2 linked regions of the Tunturibacter gelidoferens genome follow. Each later gene encodes a partner of the first gene's protein in a complex. Links are inferred from orthologs where the notes say so. Each region holds a gene or a part of one and is shown on either strand. Other genes may lie near its edges.

Region 1 (3,314 bases):
CCGACATCGCGCGGTACCTGATCGCTGGGGGCGGTAAGCGCATCCGGCCGCTTCTTCTGCTGCTCTCGGCCAAGGCTCTAGGCTGTACCAGCGAGAGCCGCATCCGTCTCGGCGCCGTCGTCGAGATGCTTCACACCGCAACCCTGGTCCACGACGACATCATCGATGAAGCCGACACGCGCCGCGGACGCCCCTCTTCCAACACGACATGGGGCAACGCCAAGTGCGTTCTCGCGGGCGACTGGCTCTACATGCAGTCCTTCTCGGCGGCCCTTGAGGAGCGGAACTTTCGCGTCCTTGAGTTGCTGATCTCGCTTACCCAGCAGATGGTCGAGGGCGAGCTGCTCCAGATTGAAAAGCTCGGCCACCTTATCAACGAAGAGGAGTACTTCGACCTCATCTTCCGCAAGACCGCCTGCCTCTTCAAGGTCTCGATGCAGCTCGGTGCGGCGATCACGCCTGCTCACGGCTTCGGTGACCCCGATGAACTTGAATCCCAGCTCGGCGAGTACGGCCGCAACCTGGGCCTCGCCTTCCAGATCGTCGACGACGTTTTAGACCTGACCGCCGCTGAAGATGTCCTCGGCAAGCCTGTCGCCTCGGACCTGCGCGAAGGCAAGGCCACTCTCGCCGTCATCCACGCGCTCGAGCGCGGCACAGGAGCCGACCGCGAGGCCATCCGCACCGTCCTCGCCGACCGCAGCTTCGCCCGTGTCTCCCACCCGCAGATCCTTGAGATTCTGCAACGCCACGGCTCCATCGACTACGCCATGGACACCGCCTGCGCCTACGCCGAAGCAGCCCGCCTCACCATCGCAGAGCTGCCCGACTCCGACGCCAAGCGCGCGCTCCTCTGGGTACCCGGCTTCGTCACCAGCCGCGACCGCTGACATCGAAAGATCCCGCGAAAGAGAAACTAGATCACTGCCTCACCCATCTCTGCGCGCAGCGCACGATGCTGATCAAACCACCACGCCCACGGAATCAAAACTAACTCAGCAACGATTCCAGGCCACGCAATATCTTGTGCGACGTTAGCAGGTGGACTACTGAATCGATCTCCAAGGTATAGCACCAGCAGCAACACGACATAAGCGAGAAATCCGTATCGCCCAACTCGATCGCGAGCGCGAGTAACGCCAACATACAACCAGATGCCCAGCAGAAACATGGTCAATTCGACGGCCAGCGTTGCGCCCACATGGTTCCACAACCCCAGACCGAACAGAGGACTGCCAGGATAGAGTGGCATATCCGGACGATGCGTAATCCAGTCGAGTAACCAGTGGCTCACCACGCCAATCCAAATCACAACCGCGCCACGCCGATAGCGTGTGGTCAGGTAGTACAGAAGCCCGAACGCCGAGGCCCAGACAACTGACATCAACAAGCTGTGCGACCACGGAAAATATTCAAGATCGAGCGGAGTAAACCGCGTATTGCCAGGGTCGATACGTACTCGCTCCCAGCCAGTCAGAAGAAACACCGGCCACAGCATATCCAGAAACATGGGGGCCGCAATCAGGACACCCCTGTTGGTACGAGGCGCAAACTTCTTGCTCGCAAAACCGACTGCGAAATGACCGAGAAACATGATCGGGACCTGCCCTCCCTACGGCCCATCCTCTACTCCTCGTCGTCACCCAACTGACCATTCTCAGACATATCCAGATCCTCCACCCCTTTCTTACCCTTACCCTGCTCCACCAGCACCTGGATCTTTCCCTCTGCTGCCTCCAGCTCCTTCTTGCAGGCGTTCGAGAGCTTCACACCCTCCTCGAACAGACGCACCGACTCGTCGAGCGAAAGGTCTCCGCGCTCCAGCTTCTCCACCACCGTCTCCAACGCCGTCAACTGCTCTTCAAAGTTCGCCATTACGCAACCTCAACCTCTGCCAGCCCGAGCACGTCGGCCGCGACGCCATATCGTCCGAAGGGCGCACTCACCTGAACGCCCTGCACCATCGGCCTTGCCTCAGCCAGCATCTCCTGCGCAATCTTGACGCCCTCCAGCCTGCCTGCTTCGGGGGTCAGCGCCGTGGCCATCCGCGCCATAATCTCATCCGGCATACTCACGCGCAGATCGTTCTTCATAAACTCCGCGTTGCGCAGACTAGTCAACGGCCAGATGCCCGCGATCACCGGAATGCGGAAGCCTTCGATCCTGCGCAAAAACTCTTCAAGCACGCGCATATCGAAGACGGGTTGCGTGATGGCGTACTCCGCCCCAGCCTCCACCTTGAACGCGAACCGGCGAACCTCCTGATCCATATCCTGCACGCCTGGGTTCGCCGCTACCGCAATGGAGAAGCCCGTGGACTCTCCGATAGAGTTGCTCCCAATGTCGAGTCCGTAGTTCAGATTCTTCACCACATTCACTAGACCGATCGCATCGACATCAAACACCGCCGTCGCATTCGGATAGTTGCCCAGCTTCGGCGGATCGCCCGTCAGGCAAAGAATATTTTTCAGCCCAATCGACGAGGCGCCCAGCAGATCGCTCTGAATGCTCAGCACGTTTCTGTCGCGGCAGGTGTAGTGCAGAATCGTCTCGATGCCGACATGCTGTTGAATCTGCACGCACAGGCTCTGCGCACTCATCCTCGCGCTGGCCCGGGGCGAATCCGGCACATTGATCGCATCCACGCCGAGCCGGTGCAACTGCGCTGCACCATCCAGCTCCTTGCTGCAGTCGATGCCCTTCGGCGGAACGATCTCCACCATCGTTACAAACTCGCCCGCCGCTACCATCGAACCGATCTTGGACCGTTCGGCCAGCGGCGGCGGCGCAACCTTGCTCTCCTTGATGGTCGTAGCCTTGCCCGTACCGCTGCGCTGCATCACCTCAATGCCGCCCTCCATCGCTCCCAACGCGCGCAGCGAGCTCTTCATCGCCCGCGTGTAGCTCGGCGTGGTACCGCAACATCCGCCAACGATGCTCGCGCCCGCCTTCACCAGCTTGCGGGTAAAGCTGGCCATGTACTCGGGCGACGTGAGATAGATCGTTCGCCCCTCGACGGCTCGTGGAATTCCGGCGTTCGGCATCGCAGCCAAGGGAAGTGCGGTCAATGGCCGCATCCGCTCAATCACGCTCAATACCGTAGCCGGACCCGCGCTGCAGTTGCATCCCACAGCGTCCGCGCCCCACTCCGTCAGCTTGATCGCGGCAGTCTCCGCCGATGCACCGTCGAGGCAGTTCCCGTCTTCATCGACCGTCATCATTACGACGACACGAACTCCCGGAGCCACACTGCGCGCTGCCAGAATCGCCTGCTCCGCCTCGGTCAGCGACGTCATCGTCTCCACAATCAGCAG
Region 2 (3,115 bases), 2.4 Mb from region 1 along the record:
AGAGTGGTTTCAAGGCGAAGGCCGCTTACTCCGCTGATCAAGGGTTAGAGTGTTCTCGCGAGTTTGTGCCTAACCTGTTGTTATGCGACGTGTCGATGCCCGGACGAGATGGACTTTCGCTGGTAAATGATGTGACGCGGGAGCTGCCCGCGTGTCGCATCCTTATGCTGACCGGTTTTTATTCCAATCTGAAAAACGTGCGTGAACAGGCGCGTACCTGGTCGAGGCCTGTAGGCATACTTACAAAACCGTGTCAGCCCTCGGAGCTTCTACGTGAGGCTGCCGTGCTGCTGGCGACTGCTTAGCGAGTGATGCGGCATGCCTGAGCTGGGCCGTACTCTCCTCATCCTCGGGTTGCTGCTGGCTTTGGCCGGGGGGATCATTCTCGGGCTGAATCGCCTGAATCTGCCTCTTGGACGCCTCCCTGGGGACCTCAGCTGGCGTGGCCGGGGATGGTCGGTTTCGTTTCCAATCGCGACTTCGATTCTGATCAGTGTTCTTCTGAGCGTGATTCTTTGGGTTGTGGGACGGCTGCGCCGCTGACCGTCCGATTAGCCGCGTCGCGATGCTAGACTCAGGCAAGATGTCCGAAAGGGAAGACAATCCGCCGACACTGGCCAGCCTTCGAGCGCGGCGAGGGAAGGTCCGGACTGAAAGGCGGTCACCATCGAAGGCTCTGGCAATTCCGTCGCCGGACCTGCTGCTTCAAACGGATTTTTTTTCATTCTTTGAGGAAGAGGCCGCGATCGCGGTTGCTGCTTCTGTTGATTCAGTCCCTCGCAGTGAAGGGTCCAGCGAGATTGCGATAAAACCCCCGCCTCGAAGTGTGCCGGGCATGAGGGAACCGGTGACTGAGCGTCGCATCTGGAGCGTTCGCTCCCTTGTGACGAACGTTAGACAACAGATCGAGATGACCTATACCGACCTCTGGGTCGAAGGTGAGATCTCCAACTGCCGGCCAGCCCCCTCGGGGCACATCTACTTCACGTTGAAGGATGGCGAGGCCCAGTTGCCGGTTGTGCTGTTTCGCCGTCAGGCGGGTTTGTTACGCTTTCGGCCTGCGGATGGGCTTTCCGTTCTGGTTCGTGGCCGCATCTCTGTGTATGAGAGCCGCGGGCAGTTACAGCTTATCGCGGAGACGATGGAACCTCGCGGCGCTGGGGCGTTGCAGCTTGCGTTCGAGCAGCTTAAGGCGCGACTGCTTGCTGAGGGGCTCTTCGACGCGTCTCGTAAGCGACAGTTGCCATCGTTCCCGAAGTGCGTTGGCATCGTCACATCACTCTCCGGCGCAGTGATCCGCGACATCGTTACTGTTGTTCGCCGTCGTCATGCGCGGCTCAATCTGCTGGTGTATCCCGCTACGATGCAAGGTGGGTCCAGTCCGGAGTCTGTCGCTGTAGGCATTCGGTGGTTCAACAAAAATGCTTCGCTGGTCGATGTCATCGTGGTTGCAAGAGGCGGCGGGTCGATGGAAGATCTCGCCGGCTTCAACGATGAGGCGCTGGCCCGTACGATCGCCGCGTCCGGACTGCCTGTCGTCTCTGCAATTGGCCACGAGACGGACTTCACGATCGCCGATTTTGTCGCGGATCTTCGCGCGGCGACGCCGTCAGCTGCTGCTGAACTGATTACGGCGGCGCAGCATCGCATTGAGGAGCGCGTGGCTGCGTTGAGTGCGAGAGTGCAACGTGCTGGGAGATTTCACTTGATGCACGCGCGACAGCGCTACGCACGACTCTCTGCAGAGACGGTTTTGAATCGATTGCGAGATGCCGTCAACCGCAGGGATCAACGGCTCGACGAGCTTCGGCTACGTCTTGAGGCGGCAGCGCAAGGGCGCCTTCGCGTTCCGATCCAACGGCTGAATTCGATGAGTGATCGTCTCCGGCGCCAGGATATTTCTATTCGCATTGCCGCGACGGATCATCGTTTGCAGGCTGTGGCGGTGCGGTTGCAGCGCGCCGCGGTTCAGACGGTTGCGAGTCGGCATACACGTCTCGAAATGACTTCAGCGAGGCTCGACGCGTTGTCGCCACTCGCAGTCTTATCGCGTGGCTATGCTCTCGTTTATCTGCAAGGCGGCGCTGCAGACGGTACGTTGCTGCGTTCCTCCGCAGATGCCGCGGTTGGACAGACGATACGCGCGCGGCTTGCGCAGGGGACGCTCGAGGCCGAAATAAGTCAGACTCATATGGAAGACGCACACATAATGGAGACCAGCAAGTCATGAAGAAGCTCTTTGGAACCGACGGCATTCGCGCTGTCGCAGGGCAGTCACCACTTGATGGGACCACGGTATACGCCATCGGACTTGCACTCGCACATATTCTTGGTGCGAAGACTCTGACGCCGCGAGTTTTACTCGGAATGGATACTCGCGAATCCAGCGAATGGATTGCCGCAACCTTAACGGCCGGGCTCGATGCGGGCGGAGCTTCTGTTGAAAGCGCTGGTGTGATCACAACGCCGGCGGTTGCGTTTCTCACGCATACTCATGGCTTCGCTACCGGCGTCGTCATCTCGGCCTCACACAATCCGTGGCAGGACAACGGCATTAAACTCTTTGGGCCAGATGGTTATAAGCTTCCGGATGCCGTTGAGCTTGCGATCGAAGAGGAGATCTTCCGTCAACTTGCTGCACCGACGACTGCGCCGCAAAGTACCGTGCCGCCTGCTGTAAATGAGGCCGACCGCGCAGAGTATGTTCGCTTTCTGCTGGCGTCCGTTCCTGAGCTTTCGTTGGATGGGAAGCGGATCGTGATCGACTGCGCCAATGGAGCTGCTTCGTCGGTTGCACCACAGCTGTTTTCGGATCTGGGCGGAGAGGTTTTGATCACTCATGCCAGTCCCGACGGGAGAAATATCAATGAGGCCTGCGGGGCATTGCATCCAGAGATCGTTGCCGAACAGGTGAAGCGTTGCAAGGCGTCGATGGGGATTACGTTCGATGGCGATGCCGACCGTGCGCTCTTTGCCGATGAGCATGGTCGCGTTGTGAATGGGGATGCTGTCCTTCTACTGGCGGCACGCGATTTGCAGCGTCGCGGGCTTTTGACTAACTCGACGGTGGTTGCGACGACGATGTCCAACATGGGGCTTGAGGCGGCGCTGAAAC

What was found.
Region 2: the proteins of xseB (region 1) and xseA are in contact, whole or in part, in a cryo-EM structure (PDB 8TXR), measured with the Escherichia coli proteins. The link is inferred for Tunturibacter gelidoferens from one-to-one orthologs.

What each region holds. Positions count from the first base shown.
Region 1 is NZ_CP132938.1:2,288,693-2,292,006, reverse strand. Bases 252-3,250 are described here. They hold xseB (exodeoxyribonuclease VII small subunit), read right to left. Parts: upstream 1,876-3,250; coding sequence 1,627-1,875; downstream 252-1,626. Other genes in these bases: RBB81_RS10145 (bifunctional homocysteine S-methyltransferase/methylenetetrahydrofolate reductase), read right to left, coding at 1,875-3,250; RBB81_RS10155 (metal-dependent hydrolase), read right to left, coding at 917-1,594; RBB81_RS10160 (polyprenyl synthetase family protein), read left to right, coding at 252-890. In the rest of the region: more of RBB81_RS10160, read left to right, coding at 1-251; more of RBB81_RS10145, read right to left, coding at 3,251-3,314. UniProt on the Escherichia coli protein: Bidirectionally degrades single-stranded DNA into large acid-insoluble oligonucleotides, which are then degraded further into small acid-soluble oligonucleotides.
Region 2 is NZ_CP132938.1:4,709,801-4,712,915, reverse strand. The notes cover bases 239-3,038. They hold xseA (exodeoxyribonuclease VII large subunit), read left to right. Parts: upstream 239-847; coding sequence 848-2,230; downstream 2,231-3,038. Other genes in these bases: glmM (phosphoglucosamine mutase), read left to right, coding at 2,227-3,038; RBB81_RS20345 (DUF2905 domain-containing protein), read left to right, coding at 319-543; RBB81_RS20350 (response regulator), read left to right, coding at 239-305. In the rest of the region: more of RBB81_RS20350, read left to right, coding at 1-238; more of glmM, read left to right, coding at 3,039-3,115. UniProt on the Escherichia coli protein: Bidirectionally degrades single-stranded DNA into large acid-insoluble oligonucleotides, which are then degraded further into small acid-soluble oligonucleotides.